3 regions of the Azospirillum terrae genome follow, and region 2 is predicted to be linked to each of the others. Evidence: riboswitches for the same ligand, from Rfam matches in the RefSeq annotation. Region 2 holds a riboswitch; each other region holds the start of a gene.
The links. Region 2 has a riboswitch for thiamine pyrophosphate ahead of ACSVDD_RS02200 (ABC transporter ATP-binding protein). Riboswitches for the same ligand answer to the same signal wherever they lie in the genome.

Region 1 (7,140 bases), on a different contig from region 2:
ATAGGTGAACTGCCCGCCGCGGCCGGTGCGGTGGACCGGGAAGCGGTCGGGCTCCAGCAGATCCTCGTCGCGCGCACTGGTGCCGGCCGTGTAGAGCGGCGGGTGCTCCAGCAGCCAGACCAGCTCCGGCGCGTTGCCCGAGCGGATCGCCTCGACGCGGGCCTCCATCTCGGCGATGGCCTGCTCATAGGGGACGGGCTCGTCGCTGATGCGCCATTCGATAGGGTTCATGGGTGGGCAGACCACTTTCTTGCGTACAGATGAAATGCGCGGCTTGATCCCGCCATCGGGATCTGGTATTCCCCCGCCCACTCCGGTGCAAGCATCGGATGACTACCAGATGCGGTCGTGGCGGAATTGGTAGACGCGCAGCGTTGAGGTCGCTGTGACAGAAATGTCGTGGAAGTTCGAGTCTTCTCGACCGCACCATCTCCAAGCCCCTTGGAGATAAACGAAAAGCCCGCAGGCCTCTGGCCGAGCGGGCTTTTTCGTATCCGGGCTCCGGCCCTATCGGATGTCGAGGTACTGGTCCAGCGACACCCGGCGCATAGTCTGGACGATGTAGGGCTGGGCGTTCACGACGCTGACGCTGCCCTTCCGGTCGCGGCAGCGGTTGGCTAGGATGAACAGCATGCCGATGGCCGTCGAATCCACGAACGTCAGATAGCGCAGGTCGAGCGGGATGTCCGGCTTGGCCGCGAAATCCCACTCATCGAGCATGTCGTGGAACTTGGGGCTGTCGTCGTAGGTGAAGCGCCCGGACAGCAGGATGCCCTCCTGTCCCTCCACGTCGGTGAAGGCATATTCCATCGTTTGCGTGCTCACCTGCTCTCGTTCGTGCCCATATTACCCACGTATGCCGGCGATGAAACAAAGTTCGTGCGCCGAGCTGGTCTGGCGCGCTGGACAAAGGCGCGCCCCGCCTATATTCCGTGCGTGCCCTGTCGGCCGCGCCCAACCGGATTGCCGGGGCCGGGTCGCCGGGGCTCCTCGACAAACCGAGCACCCCAAACCGAGCACCGGTGTGCGCCATGGCCGCGAAGGGTCCTGACCGCACGGCCAACGCACACGCCGGTGCCTGCCGCAACGGGAGCGGACGATGGACGTGGCCGAGAACCGTGACCCGCACCTGCCGCCGCCAGAGGACCCGCGCCCCAACCAGTTCCGCGAGGACGAGGAGGAGCGCGCCTACGGCGTCGATCCCGACTTCGTGCAGGAGATCCGCGACCTGCTGCGCGACTCCCGGCGTGACGAGGCGCGCGCCCAGGTCGAGGAACTGCACGCCGCCGACGTCGCCGACCTGATCGAGCAGATCGGCCCGGACGAGCGCGAAGCCCTCATCGACGTCCTGCGCCCGAACTTCGACGGCGAGGTGCTGTCGCACCTCAACGAAGATTTGCGCGAGGAGGTCATCGACCTCTTCGAGCCAAAGGAGCTGGCCGCTGCGGTGGCCGAGCTGGACACCGACGACGCCGTCGACCTCATCGAGGACATGGACGAGGAGACCCGGCGGGAGATCCTCGACAACCTCCCCGCCGAGGACCGTGCCCTCGTTCAGGAAAACCTGACTTTCGAGGAGTACACCGCCGGCCGCATGATGCAGCGCGACCTGGTCGCGGTGCCGCAGTTCTGGACGGTGGGCAAGGCGCTGGACTTCCTGCGGGCGTCCGGCGACGATTTGCCGGAGGATTTCTACGACATCTTCGTGGTGGACCCGCTGCACCGGGTGGTGGGCTCAGTGCCGCTGTCGCGGGTGATGCGGCAGAAGCGCTCGGTGCGCATCGCCGACCTCGCCAGCGAGGACTGCCACACCATCCCCGTCACCATGGACCAGGAGGAGGTGGCGAACCTGTTCCGCCAGTACGCCCTGGTGTCGGCCCCTGTCGTCGATCCGACTGGGCGGCTGCGCGGCGTCATCACGGTGGACGACGTGGTGCACATCATCGACGAGGAGGCCGAGGACGACATCCTGAAGCTCGGCGGTGCCGGCGACACCGGCGTCTACAGCCCGGTGCGCGAGATCTCCAAGTCGCGGGTTTGGTGGCTGCTGGTGAACCTCGGCACGGCATTCGCCGCGTCCGGCGTCATCTCGCTGTTCGAGGCGACCATCGAGAAGCTCGTGGCGCTGGCCGTGCTGATGCCAATCGTCGCCTCCATGGGCGGCAACGCCGGCACGCAGACGCTGACCGTCGTGGTGCGCGCGTTGGCGACGCGCGAGCTGTCGGCCTCCAACGTCTGGCGCGTCTTCGGCAAGGAACTTCTGGTGGCTCTCATCAACGGCATCGTCTTCGCCGTGCTGGTCGGTGCCATCGCCTGGGTGTGGTTCGAGCCGACCATCGGCGTCGTCATTGCCTGCGCCATGATCATCAACCTGTTCGTCGCCGGCCTGTTCGGCGTGCTGATCCCGCTGGGCCTTGAGAAACTGGGCGTCGATCCGGCGGTGTCCAGCACGGTGTTCCTCACCACGGTCACCGACGTGGTTGGGTTCTTCGCGTTCCTTGCGTTGGCGACGGTCTTTTTGTTGTAAAAAGTTCTTGCTTTGGTTGCGTCGGCCCGCCACCATGCGGGCCTCGGCATGGGGTGCTGCGCGTGGTGCGCGGCTGAGATCAAACCCATCGAACCTGTCTGGGTAATGCCAGCGAAGGGAGCCGCGCATGAGCGATTCTGCGCCCGCAGTCCATCCAACCGTAGTCCATTCATCCGCATCCAAATCCCTGTCCGTCGCCGTGATCGGCGCCGGAGTCATCGGCCTGGGCATCGCCTGGAGGCTGGCCTCGGCCGGCGCCCGCGTGGATGTTTTCGACCAGGGCGAGGCCGGCCGCGGCGCCAGCCATGCCGCAGGCGGCATGCTCGCCGCCTGCATCGAGACCGAGCCGGGGGAAGAGTGGATGCTCCCCCTCAACCGCGACAGCCAGACGCGCTGGCCCGCTTTCGCCCGCGACCTGGAGGCGGCCACCGGCCTGTCCGTGGAGCTGCGCACCGAGGGCACGCTGGTCATCGGCCACACCGCCGACGACATGGCGCGCCTGCGCTTCCTCCACGAGTTCCAGACCGGCCTGGGTCTGCCCATCGAACTGCTTAGCGGTGCCGAGACCCGCAAGCGCGAGCCCTACCTGCAACCGGGCATCGCCGGGGCGCTGTACAGCCGCGAGGACCATCAGGTCGACAACCGCAAGCTGGCGACCGCTCTGCACACCGCCGTGTTGGCGGCCGGCGGCCAGGTGCACGAGAACGCCGGGGTGTCCCGCGTCGAGCTGCGCGGCGGCCGGGCGACCGGCGTCTGGGTCGGCGACGCGCTGCACGCCGCCGACGTGGTGGTTCTGGCCGCCGGCCCGTGGTCGCGCGGCATCGACGGGCTGCCCGCCGCGGCCCGTCCGCCGGTGCGGCCGATCAAGGGGCAGATGCTGGCGCTGCGCATGGACTCGGCCGAACCGCTGCTGCGCCACGTCGTGTGGACGCCCAGCGGCTATATGGTTCCACGCTTGGACGGCCGGCTGCTGGTCGGCGCCACCAGCGAGGAGCGCGGCTTCGACACCGACCTGACGGCCGGCGGGGTCTTGTCGCTGCTGGAGGGCGCGTGGCGGGCGATCCCCGGCGTCGCCGAACTGCCCATCGACGAGATGTGGACCGGCTTCCGTCCCGGCAGCCGCGACGACGCGCCGATCCTTGGTTTCGGTGAGGTTGAAGGGCTGGTCTATGCCACCGGCCACCACCGCAACGGCATCCTGCTGGTGCCGGTGACCGCCGACGCGATTTCCCGCCTGATCCTCACCGGCGAGACCGAGCCGGTCATCGCCGGCTTCGGCCTCGGCCGTTTCACGGAGGCCGCATGACGGTGATCCCCTCCATGATCCGGGTGAACGGGCAGGCGGAGCCGCTGGGAGCGGCCTCCGTCGCCGAGTTGCTGCTGGCGCGCGGCATCGGGCTGGACGCTCCAGCCGTCGCGGTGGCGCTGAACGGCGCGGTGGTGCGCCGGGCGCAGTGGGCCAAAACGTCGCTGAAGCCCGGCGACGCGCTGGAAATCGTCCGTCCCTTCCAGGGCGGCTGAGCGGGAGACCTAATATGACGACGAACGACACGCTCACCATCGGCGGGCGCAGCTTCCGCTCGCGGCTGTTTATGGGCACCGGCGGCTACCCCAACCAGAAGGCCATGCTGGACGCGCTGGCGGCCGGCGGCACCGAGGTGGCGACCGCCGCCATCCGCCGGATCAGCCTGGACGGCTATGGCGAGAGCCTGATCGACGTGCTGGGCGGCCGGGTGACGCTGCTGCCCAACACCGCCGGCTGCCTGACCGCCAAGGACGCGGTGCTGACCGCCCAACTCGCCCGCGAGGCGCTGGGCCTGGACTGGGTCAAGCTGGAGGTCATCGGCGACCGCGAACTGCTCTACCCCGATTCCGAGGAGTTGCTGAAGGCGACGGCGGAACTGGTGGCGGACGGCTTCACCGTGTTGCCCTACTGCACCGACGATCCGGTGACCTGCCGCAAGCTGGCCGACGCGGGTGCCGCGGCGGTGATGCCGCTGGGGGCGCCGATCGGCTCCGGCCTGGGCATCCGCAACCCGCACGCCATCGAGGTGATCTGCGCCCGCAGTTCTGTGCCCGTCGTGCTCGACGCCGGCATCGGCACGGCGTCCGACGCGGCGCTCGCCATGGAGTTGGGCTGTGCGGCGGTGCTGCTCAACACCGCGGTGTCCAAGGCGCGTGATCCCGTGCGCATGGCGGCGGCGATGCGCGACGCGGTGGCCGCCGGCTGGAACGCGCGGGCTGCCGAGCGGATTCCCAAACGTTTCGGCGCCGAAGCGTCCAGCCCGCAACTCGGCTTGATCGGATCGTGAGTTCGCGCCAGTTTAGGGCATCTCATTTTGCAACTGCGAGCGCCCTGACGTGACCGACTTCAAGCCCCGCGACCCCGATTGGAAGGCCCGCTGTCTGGCGGCGTTCGAGAAGCAGCCCATCGCCAAGACGCTGGGCATCTCCATCGCCACGCTGGAGCCCGGCTTGTGCGAGATGCGCCTGCCGTTCCGCGCGGAGCTGACGCAGCAGCACGGCTTTTTCCAGGCGGGCATCGTGGCGATGCTGGCCGACAACGCCGGAGGCTGGGCGGCCTACACGCTGATGCCGCCGAAGTCGGAGGTGCTGGCCGTCGAGTTCAAGATCAACCTGATGGCCCCGGCCAAGGGTGACGAGATGATCGCCCGCGCGCGTGTCGTGAAGTCCGGCCGCACGCTGACCATCACCACCATCGAGGTGTCGATGCTCGACGGCGGGCGCGAGGTGGACTGCGCGCTGATGCAGCAGACCTGCATCGCCATCGTCGACTCCGGCAAGGGCGGCTGACGATATTTGTCTGTTGCGATTTGTCTGTTGCACCGGCTGGTGGCTGGGGAATACTGGCGGCGGCCATCCCCGGCCGGAAGTTAAGGATGAGGGAACGATGATGCGTTCGAGCGTTGCGGGTGTGTGTGCGGTTGCCCTGATGGCGGGGGTTGCGCTGCTGGCTTCGCCCGCGCAGGCGAAGGAGCCGGCGGCGTGCCAGGCGATCTCCTTCCGGCCGATCCCGACCGGTGCGCCCGATGGCGTGCAGGACGCCGGCCTGAAGCCCACCAAGTCCGGCAAGGTCGAAATCAAGGCCGAGGTGCAGGGCGGGGCGGCGAAGAACTACTTCATGGCGCTCAAGGGCAACAAGATCGACGGCGGCGAGAAGGGGCCGAAGGTCTCCGACGGCTGCCTGAAGGCAAAGCACGTGGCGCTGCCCTACAAGACCCAGCCGGCCGGCGCCTGCACCGGCGAGCGCTTCCGCGTCGTCATCGAGAGCCAGGGGAACAAGAAGGTCGCCCAGTTCTTCGGCCTGCACGGCAGCGCCTGGGAGGCCTGCTCCAGCGCTACCATGTGACGGGCGCAGAACGGCATCGGAACGGGGCGCTTCGGCGCCCCGTTTTCGTTTTGCTGCGTTCCATACGCTACCGTATCTTCCCAAGCGGTCCGCCACGGGTTATGTTAGGGCAACGAACGACATTCCGGGGGAGGAAACCATGCTGTCCAACCAGCTGCCGTCGCTGAACTTCGACCTTGGCGAGACGGCGGACATGCTGCGCGATTCGGTGCGCAGCTTCGCGTCGGACGAAATCGCGCCGCGCGCCGCCGACATCGACCGCGAGAACGAGTTCCCGGCCGACCTCTGGCGCAAGATGGGCGACCTGGGCATCCTCGGCGTCACCGTCGAAGAGGAGTACGGCGGCGCCGGCATGGGCTATCTGGAGCACGTGGTGGCGATGGAGGAAATCTCCCGCGCTTCGGCCTCGGTGGGCTTGAGCTACGGCGCGCACTCCAACCTGTGCGTCAACCAAATCCGCAAGAACGGCAACGACGTGCAGAAGCGCAAGTATCTGCCCAAACTGGTGTCCGGCGAGCACGTCGGTGCTCTGGCGATGTCGGAGCCGGGGGCGGGGTCGGACGTGGTGTCCATGCGCCTCAAGGCCGAGAAGAAGGGCGACCGCTACGTCCTCAACGGCACCAAGATGTGGATCACCAACGGGCCGGACGCCGACACGCTGGTTGTCTACGCCAAGACCGACGTCACCGCCGGCCCGCGCGGCATCACCGCCTTCCTCATCGAGAAGACCATGAAGGGTTTCTCGGTAGCGCAGAAGCTGGACAAGCTGGGCATGCGCGGCTCCAACACCGGCGAGCTGGTGTTCGAGGACTGCGAGGTGCCGGAAGAGAACGTGCTGGGCGGGGTGGGGCGCGGCGTCAACGTGCTGATGTCCGGCCTGGATTACGAGCGCGCGGTGCTGTCGGGCGGGCCGCTGGGCATCATGCAGGCTTGCATGGACGTGGTGATCCCTTACATCCACGACCGCAAGCAGTTCGGCCAGCCCATCGGCGAGTTTCAGCTGATGCAGGGCAAGATCGCTGACATGTACACGATCATGAACGCCGCCAAGGCGTACGTGTACGCGGTGGCCAAGGCCTGCGACCGCGGCGAGACGACGCGCAAGGACGCGGCGGCGGCGATCCTGTTCTCGGCCGAGAAGGCGACCTGGATGACGCTGGAGGCGATCCAGACGCTGGGCGGCAACGGCTACATCAACGAGTACCCCACGGGCCGCCTGCTGCGCGACGCCAAGCTCTACGAG
Region 2 (7,140 bases):
GGCCCAGGCGCGGCGGTTCAACTCGTCGTTCAGCTCCGGCCGGTCCTTGGTGAAGGCGGCGTGCGCCTCCTCCGGGTGGTTGAGGATGTAGAGCGTGGCGCGCTCGACGGCCGCCAGGAACTTCGGGAAGCGCGGGTCGGCCGCCTGCGCCTTGTTGGCGACCAGGATCAGCTCGTCGTAGGCCGGCACGCCCTCCTCCTCGGGGTAGAAGGCGCGGCCGGGGTGCTTCTCGATGGCCATCTGGTTGAGTTCGAAGTTGCGGAAGGCGCCGATCACCGCGTCGACCTGACCGGACAGCAGCGACGGCGACAGCGAGAAATTCACGTTGACCAGAGTCACGTCCTTGATGCTCAAGCCCGCCTTTTCCAGCATGGCGCCGAGCAGCGCGTCCTCGAACCCGCCGACCGAGAAGCCGACCTTGCGGCCCTTCAGGTCCTTCACCGACTTAACCGGCCCATCCGCCAGCACCACCAGTGAATTGAGCGGAGTCGAGACCAGCGTGCCGACGCGCACCAGCGGCAGCCCTTCGCCGACCTGCACCTGAAGCTGCGGCTGGTAGGACACCGCCAACTCGGCCTTGCCGGCGGCCACCAGCTTGGGCGGGTCGTTGGGGTCGGCGGGGGCAATCAGCGTCACTTCAAGGCCGGCCTCCTTGAAGAAGCCCTTCTCCTGCGCCACCACCAGCGGCGCGTGGTCGGGGTTGAGGAACCAGTCGAGCAGCACGGTCAGCTTGTCCTGCGCCACGGCGGGCAGGGAGGTCAGCAGCCCGGCGGCCAGCGCCGCGGCGGCGAACGGGAACTTCATCGGCTCAGTCCTTTTCATCGAAAGCATGGGAATCGGGAAGCCACGGCAGCGCGCGCTTCAGCAGCGCGTCCGTGACCGTGTAAAGCGCTACCGCGAACGCGCCGAGCACGAACAGGGCGGCGAAGAGGAGGTCAACCTGCATGCGCGCGTTGGCGTGCAGCATCAGATAGCCGAGGCCGGCGGACGAGCCCACCCACTCGCCGATCACCGCGCCGATGGGCGCCACCGCGGCGGCGACGCGCACGCCCGACGCCAGTGCGGGCAGGGCGGCCGGCAAACGGATGTGCCACAGCGTCGATGCGCCCGACGCGCCCATGGTGCGGGCGAGGTCGAGCCAGCCCGGCTCGGTCCGCCGCAGTCCGTCGAACAGCGCGGTGGTCACCGGGAAGTAGATGACCAGGGTCGCCATGGCGATCTTGGACACCATGCCGTAGCCGAGCCACAGCACCAGCAGCGGCGCCAGCGCGAACACCGGGATGGCCTGACTGACCACCAGCAACGGCATCAGCCAGCGCCGCGCCCCGCGCACGCTGGCCAGCAGGATGGCGCTGGCACCGCCCAGAACGACGCCCAGCGCAAGGCCTGTCAGGATCTCGGCCAGGGTCGTCGCCGCGTGCTGCATCAGCAGGCCGGCGTTGCGCTGCATGGCGTCGGCGACGGCCAGCGGGCTCGGCAGGATGTAGCGCGGCAGCCCGGTCGCCCACACCAGCGCCTGCCATGCCGCCAGCAGCACGGCCAACGTGACGAGGGCCCGCAACGCCCTCATGACGCCAGCCTCCGCAGCAGCTCGCCCTGCATCGCCAGCACCGCCGGGTCGTCCGGGGCGCGGGGCGGCGGGCCGGGCGGCTCCAGGGCCGGGCCGATGCGGGCCGGAGCGCCGCTCATGACGTGCACGCGGTGACCGAGGCGCAGCGCCTCCAGCGGGTCGTGGGTGACCAGCAGCACCGTGCGCCCGGCCAGCAATTCCGCCGCCAACTCCTGCAAGCGCAGCCGGGTGATGGCGTCGAGCGCCGAGAACGGTTCGTCCATCAGCACCACCGGGCGCCGCTCCATCAGCGTGCGGGCCAGCGCCACGCGCTGGCGCTGACCACCGGACAGCGCCGCCGGCCGGTCGCCCTCGCGCCCGCCCAGCCCGACACGCTTCAGCAGGCCGCGTGCCTCGTCCAGCAGGGCCGGCGTGCGCCGCTCGCCGCGCAGCTTGGCGCCCAGCAACACGTTGCCGAGCACGCTCAACCACGGCAGCAGCAAATCCTGCTGCGCCATGTAGGCGACACGGCCGGCCAGCGGTTGGCCGTCACCGGCGGTCACGGTGGTGGGCGGCTCCGGTTCGGCCAAGCCGGCGATCATGCGCAGCAGGGTCGTCTTGCCGACGCCGCTCGGCCCGAGCAGCCCGGTCACCGCCGCCGGTTCCAGGCGCAGGTTCAGGTCTTCGAACAGCGGAGCGCCGCCGTAGGTCAGGCGCGCCGCGGCGATGGTGACGGAAGTGGGGGCCGGGGTTTCGCCCGGCTGAACGATGGCGTGCATGGCTCACTGGTCCCTACGCCGGTGCGAACCGGATCAGGTTCCAGGGGTCGTCCCGATCATAGGACCTCTCAGCCGACAGCCGGCTCCCCCCAGTGAATGGCGTGAACTATGGCAACTCGTTGCAGTGCGGGCAAGCGGCGTGCTCGGTCGACGGGTCCGTGCCGGCTATTTCCAGCAGCAGCTTGGTGAGGATCGCCTGCGCGAAGGCGTCGAAACCGTCCGCCACGACGATGAAGGCGCCGGGGCCGCCGATCACGTTGTTGCGGTAGTACTGGTCCAGGTCGCGCGGCGGCTCGCCGCCCCACGGGTTCGGGCGGTCGTTGACGATGGGCAGGCCATTGATGGTGATGCCCTTGGCGACCAAAGCGTCGCGCACGGGAAGCAGCGGCGGGCCGCTGTTGTTGGGGCCGTCGCCGGACACGTCGATCACCCGCCGCGTGCCCTCGTAAGCGCTGCCTTCGAACAGGCCGGATGCGGCGGTCAGCGCCATGCTGATCGATGTCCAGCGCTCCCGCCCGATGCCGGCTTCCGCAAGCCGGTCGGCGAAGGCGGCGATGGCGTCGCGGCTGTCGAGCAGGGTCCAGCCGATCACCGTCTGTTGGTAATGGTCGCCGGCCCACTCCATGTAGACCACGGCAATGCGGCCGTAGGGGCCGGAGCGGATGGCGTCGATGACCTTGGGGTTGAGGAACGCCTGGACGTAGCCGCGGCGCTGCAACTCCGCCTCGTCCGGGTCGATGCTGCCGGAAACGTCGATCGCCAGCACCAGTTCCAGGTCCACCGGCACGCCGCCGGCCACCGCCCGGCCTGGCGGTGCCAGGATCAGGAGCAAGAGCAGCGCGGCGAGTGTGCGAAGCAGCATCGGCATGCCCAACAAGAAAGGGCGCCGTTCGGCAGCGGCAAGGGCAGGGCGTGTGCGTTGACGGACGCGCCGCGGCGGCCCACCTCTACGGGGCATGGCACGACGTCCGCTTTTCCTTGGCAGCGAGGTCTATCGCGGGTCGAGTTACGGCCCGAAGCACCCGCTTGCCATCCCGCGCGTCTCGACGACCTTCGACCTCAGCCGGGCGATGGGCTGGCTGGACATGGAGTCCTACATCGAAACCCCACCGGCCACGCCGGACGCGCTGGCGCGCTTCCACCACCGCGACTACATCGCAGCCCTGGCCCGCGCCGAGGCAGAGCAACGCGTCGATGCCGATACGGCGGCACGCCACAACCTCGGCAAGTTGGAGAACCCCATCTTCCCGGAGATGTACCGGCGTCCGGCCACCGGCGCCGGGGCGGGCATCCAGGCGGCACGCCTGCTGCTGGAGGAGCCCGGCATCGTCTACAGCCCGGCCAGCGGCACCCACCATGCTCGGCCCGGCCGGGCCAGCGGGTTCTGCTATCTGAACGCGCCGGTGCTGGCGATCCTGGAACTGCTCGATGCCGGTGTGGAGCGCGTCTATTACGTCGATCTCGATGCCCACCACGGCGACGGCGTCGAGGAGGCGTTCGCCGGCGACGACCGGGTGCTGACGCTGTCCGTGCACGAGCGCGGGCGCTGGCCCTTCACCGGCAGCGCGGAGGAGCGCGCCGGAGCGAATGTACGCAACCTGCCGGTGCCCAAGGGGTTCAACGACAGCGAACTGGACCATTTGGTGGAAACGGCGATCCTGCCACTTGGCCACCGGTTCCGGCCTGAGGTGGTTGTGGTGCAGAGCGGCGCCGACGCCTTGGCCGACGATCCGTTGAGCAAGCTGGAACTGTCCAACGGTGCGCTCTGGCGGGCCGTGGGGGCGCTGGTCGGGCTGGCACCGCGGGTGCTGGTGGTGGGCGGCGGCGGGTACAACCCGTGGTCGGTCGGGCGTTGCTGGGCCGGCATTTGGGCGGTGCTGAACGGGTTCGACCCCATGGCGCCTCCGACGCACGCCGCGGAGTCCGTGCTGCGCGCCCTGACCTGGCACCGTGGCGCCGGTCGCAACCCGCCGGAGCACTGGTTCACCACGCTGGTCGACGTGCCGCGGCCGGGACCCGTGCGCGAGGAAGTGCGCCGTGTCGCCTCTCTGACACTGGAGCCATAATGTCGTATTCCAAAAATGACATTCGATTATTCACTGAACAGTCCGAAATCGCAGCGCAGCGAGTTGACCTTGATTAAATATCGGCATTATCTTCCGTGAAGTGCACAAATGCGTCACGCTATGGTGCGGGACTTTGACGGAGCGCGCGGTCCGGGATATGTCGAACACGACCCTGCTTTTGATCGCCATTGCCGCGATCATGCTGGCGGCGCTCCCGGTGGCCGCGATGATGAAGGATTTCCTGCCGGGCATGCTGGAACGCACGGCTGGCCTCGAGCAGATCGAAAACCGCATTTACGTCCTGCATTCTGAAGCGCACGACCTGCAGGACCGCGTCAACGCCTCGGTGGCGCGGCGCAACCAGCAATCCTCCGAGAAGCACCGGCTGGAAAGCGATATCCGCAAGATGGAGAAGGCCATCACCGATCTGGCCGACCAGCCGCCGCTGTTCGTGCACGAGGTGGGCGAACCGGCGGCCCACGCGTCCAAATACACGGTGAACATATCGCGCGAGGCGGCGGCGGCGCAGGCCCGCGCCAACGGCGAGCGGGCGCAGGCCAACCCGATCTGGCGCTACAACAACGTGGCCGAGGTGTGGGCGACCAGCTTCGAGGACGCCAAGCAGCTGGTCGAGACCGCGTTCCCCTTCAAGCTCGGCTTCCAGAAAAGCTTCCAAAAGGGCGGCAGCGCGTCCGAAAAGATGGTCGCCGAAGCGCAGGCGAGAGCGCAGGCGGAAGCCAAGGCGGCCTCGCAATGATGCTGAATTTCCTGATCGTCCTGATCATCATCGCGCTGGCCGCGTGGCTGGGCAACACGCTGATGGCGCTGGAGGCCATCGTCGGGCAGTCGCGCAACCGCGTGAAGGCGGCGCGCGAGTCGATCTCCAAACTGGAATCCACCCTCAAGCGCCTCCAGCGCGAGGAGGAAAACGCCAACAAGGAAACCGACGGCCTGTTGAACGAGATGATGGCGTTGCGCAAGAAGCAGGCCGAGGTGCAGCAGAAACTGAGCGAGGAACAGGGCAAACGCCGTCCGCGCCTGCTGATCCTCAGCGACCGCCGCAATCCCGGCGACAAGGAGTGGCTGGTGAGCGTGTCCAACGCCCAGATCCGCGAAGTGGACGCCAGCCACCCCCTGGCTGCGGAGTGGGCGCGCGGTCGCGAGTATCTGGTGTGGGCGGAGACCGACCGCGACGCCTCCGAACGCGCGCTGCGCCGCTTCAGCGCGCGGCCGGGCTATGCGATCCGCAGCGTGACCCCGGTGAAGGAAGACCTGTACCCGAGCGGCCGGAAGACGTCGTAAGGCGCTGGACAGCGCGGCGCCGCGCGGGCAAGGTCGCCCGCACTGGATTCCCCTGGAATGGTTCCTAACGATGATCGGACGCCTCTTGAGCCGCTTCGTCCTCTGCTTCTCCGTCTTCCTGGCTGCGGCGCCCGGACCGGCGAACGCGCTGGAGCAGTTCCAGCGCTCCTCGCTGACGGTGGAGACGGCGGCCGGCGGGCGCTTCCGCTTCGACATCGAGGTGGCGCTGACGCCCGGCCAGCAGGCGCAGGGCCTGATGTTCCGCGAGAAGATGGAACCGGACGCCGGCATGCTGTTCATATACGATCAGGTGCAGCCGGCGGCGTTCTGGATGAAGAACACGCTGATCCCGCTCGACATGCTGTTCATCGCCGCGGATGGGCGAATCGTGAACATCCACGAGCGCGCCGTGCCGCAGTCGCTGGACGCCATCCGCTCCGCCGCACCGGTGAAGGCGATCCTGGAGATCAACGGCGGCATGAGCGCCCGCCTCGGCATCCGTCCCGGCGATCGGGTGGTGCATCCATCGGTCGGCGGCACCAAATAGGTTAACGCAGCCGCCGGTTTGCCGCATTTGCGGCCTATACCTCCGTGCGGCGATGCGCGGAGTGCGATGGTTCGATGAAGCGGCGGTTTTTCACGGTTCTGGTGGTTCTTCTGCTGGTGACGGCGGGGACGGCGGCCTATGGCTGGTTCGGCGCGGCGGAGCCGCCGGCCGCCTATCGGCTTGCCAAGGTGGAGCGCGGATCGCTGGTCAGCGCCATCACCGCCACCGGCAAGATGAGCGCCGTGGTGACGGTCGAGGTCAGCTCGCAACTGTCCGGCAACATCGCCGAGCTGAACGCCGATTTCAACAGCATGGTCACGCGCGGACAGGTGCTCGCCCGCCTGGACACGGCGCAGCTTGTGGCCCGGCTGAAGTCGGCCCAGGCCGATCTGGACTCCGCCAAGGCGACGCTGAGCGTCCAGCGCGCCCAGCGCGACAAGGCGCAGGCCGACATCGCCAACGCCCGCGCCGCACTGGCCAGCGCCGCGGCGCAGGTGTCACGCGCCGAACTGGCGCTCCAGGATGCCGACCGAGACCTCACCCGGCGCGAGGAACTGCGCGGGCGCGGCGTGGTGACCACCGCCGACTTCGAGAAGGCGCAGACCGCCGCCCGCTCGGCCCGCGCCGCGCTCACCTCCGCCGTGGCGCAGCGCCAGCAGGCGGATGCTGGCATCGCCTCGGCCGAAGCGTCGCTCAACGTGGCCGCCGCGCAGGTCCAGGTGGCCGAGGCGCAGGTCACCCAGCGCGAGGCGGCGTTGCAGCTCGTTCAGGTGGACATCGACCGCTCGGTCATCCGCTCGCCCATTGACGGCGTCGTGGTGGACCGTGAGGCCACCGTCGGCCAGACGGTGGCATCCAGCCTCCAGGCCCCCACTTTGTTCACCATCGCCCAGGATT
Region 3 (7,140 bases), on a different contig from region 2:
GATCAGGCCGGTGATGCGGGCGGACTCCAGCGTGAACGACACGCCGTCCACCGCCCGCACGCCGCCGAACGCCTTCTCCAGTCCCTCGACGCGCAGCACCGGACCATGCGTGACGGGGCGTGCCGGCAGCGGTGCCGGCGGAGGCAGGGACCGGGGCTTGGCGGGCAGCAGGCGGTCGAGCAGGCCGGTCAACCCGTGCGGCGCCAGGATGATGGCGGCCAACAGGGCGGCGCCATAGAGGATCAGGTAGCTGCGTTCCAGAAAACGGAACCATTCCGGCAGGTGGATCAGCAGCAAGGCGCCGAGCACCGCGCCGGCCACCCGGCCGCGGCCGCCGACCACGGATATCGTCAGGATCGACACCATGACGGGGAATTCCAGCACCTCCGGCGAGACGACGCGCTGCGTGTGCACCGACAATGCCCCGGCGGCTCCGGCGTAGAGCGCGCTGAACGCGAACGCCTGCATGCGCAGCCGCCCAACGTCGAGGCCGAGCGTCGCCGCGGCCAGCGGGTCGTCGCGCAGCAGAATCAGCGCCCGGCCCCAGCGCCCGCGCGCCAGCCGCCACGCCAGCAGTCCGCCCAGGGTCACGAAACCCCACACCACGGCGGCCAGCGGCAGGCCGCGCGGCACGTCCATGCCGAACGCCGCGACGCCCGGTACGCCGGGCAAGCCGTTCGCTCCGCCGGTGATGTCCGGCGCGTTGATCGCCAGCAGCAGGACCACCTGAGCGATGCCCAGCGTCGCCAACGCAAAGTAGTGCGATTCCAGCCGCAGCACCGGCAGCCCGACCAGCAGCGCCAGCAGCACCGGCAGCGCCAGTGACACCGGGAACGTCGCCGGGAAGCTCCAGCCCAACTGGCTGCCGAGAATGCCCGTGGCGTACGCCCCCACCCCGAAGAAGGCGCCGTGCGCCAGCGACAGGGCGCCGGACAGCCCGAACACCACCTGGAAGCCGATCGCCGCCAACGCGTACACCCCCGCCACGGTCAGCACGCGCAGGCCATAAGGGGAGGCGTACAGCAACGCGTACACCAGCAGCGCCAGGGCGGCGAGTGCCAGCGCGTTACGCACGGCGCCGGGCCGCCTCGCCGAACAGGCCCTGCGGGCGGGCGACCAGGATGAGCAGCAGCGTCGCGTACAGCGCTCCCAGCGCCACCGGGTAGGACAGCACGGACGACACGCCGACCTCGAACAGCGCGATCAGCAGCGCCCCCACCACCGCGCCGGGCACCGAGCCCCAGCCGCCGATGGTCACGGCGATGTACGCCTTGAGGATCAGGTCGCCGCCGGCACTGGGCGTCACGAAGAACTGGTTGGCAAGCAGCAGCCCCGCCGCCCCGGCGTACGCCGTGCCCAGCGCGAAGGTCGCCAGGATCATGGCGGTGACGGGGATGCCACAGGCGCGCGCCATCTCCGGGTCTTGTGCCGTGGCGCGCAGGCGGCGGCCGAACTGCGTGCGGGCGAACACCCACTGCTGGGCGCCGATGAGCAGCGCCGCGACGGCGACGATGGCGAGCGACTGCACGGACACCACCAACCCACCGAGAGCGACCGTGCCGCCCGACAGCAGCGGCGGGGCGGCGCGCGGCTCGCCGCCGAACAGCGCGTTGGCGCCGTTTTGCAGGATGATGCCGACCGCGATGGTGCTGATGAACACCGACACCGGCGGCCGGCCGCGCAGCGGCAGATAGGCGAGCAGCGACACCAGGAGGCCCAGGGCGGCCATCAGCACCAGCACCAGCGGCAGCAGCGCCAAGCCCGGCGCCGGCCAAAGGGAGGCGAGATGCGGGGCCAGCGCCACGGCCAGCATGCCGCCGGCCATGACCAGATCGCCGTGCGCGAAGTTGACCGCCCCCGTGGCGTTCAGCACCAGCACGAACCCCAACGCCACCAGCGCGTAGGCGGCGCCGAGCGCCACGCCGTTGACGAGGAGTTGCAGGACCGTCACTTCACCACGCCCGTCACGTTGTCGTAGCGCTTGACGAGCTTCGGCACACGCGACGCGCCGTCGTAGCAGACGATGACCGCGGAGTGCGCCATGTTGCCCTTGCCGTCCGAGGCGTACGTCATGGCGAGGCCCTTGTACGCGCCCTTGGACAGCGCGTCGCGCACCTGCTCCGGCGTCCGCGCGCCTTTGGCCGCCGCGTCCAGCACCATCTTGACGCCGTCGTACTGGCCGAGCGCGAAGGCGTCCGGCTCGGCGTTGAAGGCGCGGCGGTAGGCGGCGGTGAACGCCTCCACTTCGGGAGAACCGCCGGACACCGGCGAAGCCGCGGTTTCGGCGCACACGCCTTTCAGCTCGGCGGGCTCCAGCAGCGCCGCGGTGCTCGGCTGGTGCATGGCGGAGCCGGCGACGATGGGGATGGTCACGCCGTGCGCCGCCGCCTGGCGGATGAACAGCGCGGTGGGCGCGGAGTGCAGGTGCAGCACCAGCACGTCGGGGTTGGCGGCCAGCGCCTTGGCGATCACCGGCAGCAGGTCCTTGGCCGAGGTGTCCACCCCCTCCTCGAACACCGGGGTGGCGCCCAGCGCCTTGAAGCGCTCCAGCAGATGCGCCTTGCCGCCCTGACCGTAGGCCGTGGTCTGGTAGATCACCGCGGGGCGCTTCTTGCCCAGTTCCTCCACCACATAGCGGGCGTGCGCCGCCTTGGTCACGGCGTCGCCGGGGAAGAAGCGGAAGACCCAGGGGTTGCCCTGCTCGGTGATCGCCGCGGTGCCCGACACGGTGACCAGCGGCAGCTTGTAATCCTTCGCCAGCGGCAGCATCGCCAGCATCTGCGTGCCGAGCATGGAGGCCACCACCGCCGTCACCGGCTTGCCGGCGGCGCGCTCCAGCGCGGTCACCGCGGCTTCGGGGGAGGTGCCGGTGTCGACCACCTCGGACGTCACGGGCAGGCCGGCGGGGGCCTCCTTGAGCGCCAGCAGCGCGCCGTTGCGCTGGCTGGTGCCCTCCAGCGACAGGAAACCGGTCAGGGGGACCAGCACCGGCACGTTCAGGGAATCGGCGAGCGCGGGGGGCGCCAGCAGAATCGACAGGATGGGAATCGCAAACCGCCGCATGGATGTCCTCCTCGCCGGCGGGGAAACGCCGTACGAGGGCGGGCCTCGGACGGTCGGCTCCCTTCGCTGGCATGACCCAGATCAGGTTCGATGGGTAGTTTCTCAGCCTGTCCCGACGGACAGGCACCCCAGCCGTACGAGCGCGAGAATCGGCAAGCCCGACCGCCTTGTCAAGCTTGCCTCTTTCTGGCGCGGGTCTCGGCGCGCAGCACGTACAGGCCGCTGGCGATGACGATACCGGCGCCGAGCGCCAGCGACGGGTCCGGCGCGTCGCCGAAGATGACCGCGCCGTACAGCACGCCCCAGAGCATCTGCGTGTACTGGAACGGCGCCACCACCGCCCCCGGCGCCATGCGGAAGGCCGAGAGCAGGCAGAGCAGCGCCGTGCCGCCGATCAGCCCGGTCGCCGCCATCAGCGGCAGGTCGGCGAGCCGGGGCGTCACCCAGACGGTGGGCTGCCAGGGCGCCAGCATCGTCGCGGTGAGCAGGTTGCCGTAGAACGGCCAGGAGGGTGCGGTCTCCGCGGTGCCCAGCCGGCGGACGATCAGCGCCGACAGCGCGAAGCACACCGCGCTGACCAGGGCGCCCAGCGCGCCGACGTTCACCACCGCTTGCGTGGGGCGCAGCATGACCAGCACGCCGGTGAAGCCGAGCAGCACCGCCGCCCAGCGCCGCGACCCGACCCGCTCGCCCAGCAGCGGCCCGGACAACGCGGTGATGATGAGGGGCGAGGAGAACAGGATGGCGTAGACGTCGGCCAAGGGCATGCGCTGGAAGGCGAAGAACGCCCCCAGTCCGGCGGCGGAGCCGGTCAGCCCGCGCACGAGCTGGAGGCTCGGCCGCCGCGTCGCCAGCATCCGCGGCCCGCCGCGCGCCAGCGCGAAGCCGGCGATGGGGATCAGCGAGAAGCACGCGTTGAAGAACATCGCCTGCACCAGCGGGTAGGTGCCGGTGAGATGCTTCATCAGGCTGTCAACGACGGAGAACAACGCGAACGCGGTGACGATGAGTGCGATACCGCGGAGGTTGAAGTTCATACCGTCGTCAGATCCTCATGGCCACCAGCGGGCCGGGCTCCGGGGCGGTGTCGGCGATGGTGAAAGCCTCCAGCAGCGCGGCGGCGGCGCGCTCCGCGTCGGCGGTGCTGCGGGCGTGCACGACGGCCAGCGGGCGCTGCGAATCCACCACCTCGCCGAGGCCGGCGACGGCGTCCAGGCCGACCGCCGGGTCCACCAGATCGGTCACCTTGGCGCGCCCGCCGCCGAGCGCCACCACGGCGATGCCGACCGCGCGCGTGTCGATGGCCGCCACCACGCCGGAGCGCGGCGCGTGCACCGCCAGCCGCACGGGGGCGGACGCGAGGTGCTTGTCCGGCGCCTCCAGCAGATCGGCGGGGCCGCCCAGCGTCCGCACCATGCGGGCGAAGCGCTCGGCGGCGGCACCGCTGCGGATCGCCGCGTCAAAACGGCGGCGGCCATCGGCCACGTCCGTCGCCAGCTCGCCCACGACCAGCAGCTCCGCCGTCAGCTCCGCCGTCACGTCATAGAGCCGCGGGTCGGTGGGCTCGCCGCGCAGGAAGGCCAGCGATTCGCGCACCTCCAGCGCGTTGCCGGCGGTGCGGCCGAGCACCTGGTTCATGTCGGTCAGCAGCGCGCGGGCCACCAACTCGGCGCCGGTCGCCACGGTGACGATGCTCTCGCCCAGGGCCTCGGCGGCGTCCAGCGTGGTCATGAAGGCGCCCGAGCCGAATTTCACGTCCATGACCAAGCCATCCAGCCCGGCGGCCAATTTCTTGGACAGGATCGACGCGGTGATGAGGTCGAGCGATTCCACCGTCGCCGTCACGTCGCGCACCGAATAGAGCCGGCGGTCGGCCGGGGCCACGTCGTCGGTGGCGCCGACGATGGCGCAGCCGACCTCCCGAACCACGCGTTGCAGCGTCGCCACGTCGGGTTTGGCCGTGTAGCCGGGGATGCTCTCGCACTTGTCCAGCGTGCCGCCGGTGTGGCCAAGGCCGCGCCCGGAAACCATCGGCACGAAGCCGCCGCACACCGCCACGACCGGCGCCAGGATCAGGCTGACCTTGTCGCCGACGCCGCCGGTGGAGTGCTTGTCCAGCACCGGGCCGGGCAGCCCGAGCGGCTTCCAGTCCAGCACCCGGCCGGACCGCGTCATGGCGCGGGTCAGCGCCACCCGCTCGCCCAGGTCCATACCGCGGAAGAACACCGCCATGGCGAAGGCGGCGGCCTGCCCTTCGGTGACCGAACCGTCGGTGATGCCCTGCACGAAGGCGCCGATCTCCCCGGCGGTGAGCGGCTGGCCGTCCCGCTTCTTGCGAATGATCTCCTGCGGGAGCATCGACGCTCAGTACCCCTCGACCGTAGCCTTGTCGGCGGGTGCCTCGCCCAGCTCGGCCAGCAGCGAGTCGAGCAGGCCCGAGGCGCCGAAACGGAAATTCTTCGGCTTGGCCCAGCCCTTGCCCATCAGCGCGTCGGCGAGGTGCAGGTAGGCGGCGGCGCAGGCCGCGTCGCGCACACCGCCCGCCACCTTGACACCCACCCGGTGCCCGGCCTGCCCGGAGGTGTGCAGCAGCAGCGCCGCCGCCTCCAGCGTCGCGGCCGGCGTGGTCTTGCCGGTGGAGGTCTTGAGGAAATCCGCCCCGGCGGCGATGGCGTCGCGCCCAGCCCAGGCCAACAGGTCGGGGTCGGGGAAGGCGCCGGATTCCAGGATCACCTTCATGGTGACGCCCTCGCCGCACGCCTCGCGGCAGGCGTGCAGCACTTTGAGCGGCAGCGTGCGCGCGCCCTCGATGAAGGCGCGGTAGGGCAGAACCACGTCGATCTCGTCGGCCCCGGCCTTGCACGCGGCCTGGGTGTCGGCGGCGACCGTGGCGGCGTCGGCCTCGCCGGCCGGGAAGTTGACGACGGTGGCGATCTTCACCCCGCTGCCCTTCAGCGCCTTGCGCGCCGGCTTGACGAAGTGCGGCCAGACGCACACCGCGGCCACCGGGCCGACCGGCGTGACCGCGCGCTTGCACAGCGCGAGGACACTCTTTTCCGTGTCGTCGTCGTTGAGGCTGGTGAGGTCGAGGAGCGCCACCGCCCGCCGCGCCATCGCGGGAGTGGATTTGACGTCCTTGGCGGCATCGACGGCGAGTTGCAGTTCGGCGAGCAGTTTCATGGCTGGGCCTCGTCCCCTACGGTCCATCCCTCAAGAAATCCGGTCAGCAGCCGCTCCAGGTCGGTCGCCGCCGCGGCAGCATTGCGCAAGGTGTGATCGTGGTCCACCGGCTCGTCGCTCAAGCCGACGCCGAGGTTGGTGATCACCGCCACCCCGGCGACCCGCAGGCCGCAGTGCCGCGCCACGATGCATTCGGGAACCGTGGACATGCCCACGGCGTCCGCCCCCAGCAGCTTCAACATGCGCACCTCGGCCGGCGTCTCGAAACTGGGGCCGAGCCACGCGGCGTACACGCCTTCCGCCAAGTCGATTCCGAGATCCGCGGCCTTTGCGCGCATCAGGGTCCGCAGAGCGGGGTCCCAGGCGTCGGTGAGGCTGGGGAAGCGCGGACCGAACGACTCGTCGTTGGGGCCGACCAGCGGGTTGCTGCCCAGCATGTTGATGTGGTCGGAAATCAGCATCAGCCGGCCCGGCCCGACCTCCGTGCGCAGTGAGCCGGCGGCGCAGGTCAGCACCAGCGTGTCGCAGCCGGCGAGCTTCAGCGCCCGGATGGCGGTCTTCAGCGCGGCGAAGCCGGTGCCTTCGTAGGCGTGCACGCGGCCTTGCATGACGGCGACCGGATAGCCGCCCAGCCGGCCCAGCACGAGGCGCCCGGCGTGGCCCTCGACCGCCGGCACCGGGAAGCCGGGCAATTCGGCGTAGGGGATGGCGACGGCGCCCTCCACCCGGTCGGCGATGCCGCCCAGGCCGGAACCCAGAACGATGCCCAGACGCGGGCGCACGCCGGGGGCGCGGGCCAGGATCTCGGCGGCGGCCTTGGCGGCGGTCATGCGCGGGCGTCCATTGTCGGGGCCGGTGCAGCGTGAACGGACGCGGCGGCCCTTGGGTTCTGCGGGG

Region 1: linked by a shared signal. The riboswitch ahead of thiO (glycine oxidase ThiO) and the one ahead of ACSVDD_RS02200 (ABC transporter ATP-binding protein) in region 2 are both predicted to bind thiamine pyrophosphate.
Region 3: linked by a shared signal. The riboswitch ahead of ACSVDD_RS17555 (ABC transporter substrate-binding protein) and the one ahead of ACSVDD_RS02200 (ABC transporter ATP-binding protein) in region 2 are both predicted to bind thiamine pyrophosphate.

Annotation. Positions count from the first base shown of each region.
Region 1 is NZ_JBPXMR010000008.1:16,478-23,617, reverse strand. Features, by position in the region: gene lipB (lipoyl(octanoyl) transferase LipB) at 1-231, opposite strand, end outside; tRNA gene ACSVDD_RS19900 (tRNA-Leu) at 343-429, shown strand; gene ACSVDD_RS19895 (STAS domain-containing protein) at 508-825, opposite strand; gene mgtE (magnesium transporter) at 1,100-2,527, shown strand; TPP riboswitch at 2,567-2,663, shown strand; gene thiO (glycine oxidase ThiO) at 2,655-3,833, shown strand; gene thiS (sulfur carrier protein ThiS) at 3,830-4,048, shown strand; gene ACSVDD_RS19875 (thiazole synthase) at 4,063-4,839, shown strand; gene ACSVDD_RS19870 (PaaI family thioesterase) at 4,889-5,341, shown strand; gene ACSVDD_RS19865 (hypothetical protein) at 5,439-5,897, shown strand; gene ACSVDD_RS19860 (isovaleryl-CoA dehydrogenase) at 6,037-7,140, shown strand, end outside.
Region 2 is NZ_JBPXMR010000001.1:474,109-481,248, reverse strand. Features, by position in the region: gene ACSVDD_RS02210 (ABC transporter substrate-binding protein) at 1-804, opposite strand, end outside; gene ACSVDD_RS02205 (ABC transporter permease) at 809-1,570, opposite strand; gene ACSVDD_RS02200 (ABC transporter ATP-binding protein) at 1,567-2,328, opposite strand; TPP riboswitch at 2,321-2,428, opposite strand; gene ACSVDD_RS02195 (DUF1194 domain-containing protein) at 2,435-3,190, opposite strand; gene ACSVDD_RS02190 (acetoin utilization protein AcuC) at 3,285-4,394, shown strand; gene ACSVDD_RS02185 (hypothetical protein) at 4,552-5,151, shown strand; gene ACSVDD_RS02180 (hypothetical protein) at 5,148-5,696, shown strand; gene ACSVDD_RS02175 (DUF192 domain-containing protein) at 5,767-6,243, shown strand; gene ACSVDD_RS02170 (efflux RND transporter periplasmic adaptor subunit) at 6,318-7,140, shown strand, end outside.
Region 3 is NZ_JBPXMR010000006.1:189,168-196,307, forward strand. Features, by position in the region: gene ACSVDD_RS17545 (branched-chain amino acid ABC transporter ATP-binding protein/permease) at 1-1,074, opposite strand, end outside; gene ACSVDD_RS17550 (branched-chain amino acid ABC transporter permease) at 1,067-1,951, opposite strand; gene ACSVDD_RS17555 (ABC transporter substrate-binding protein) at 1,948-3,063, opposite strand; TPP riboswitch at 3,105-3,204, opposite strand; gene ACSVDD_RS17560 (DMT family transporter) at 3,234-4,100, opposite strand; gene deoA (thymidine phosphorylase) at 4,108-5,421, opposite strand; gene deoC (deoxyribose-phosphate aldolase) at 5,428-6,243, opposite strand; gene ACSVDD_RS17575 (purine-nucleoside phosphorylase) at 6,240-7,073, opposite strand.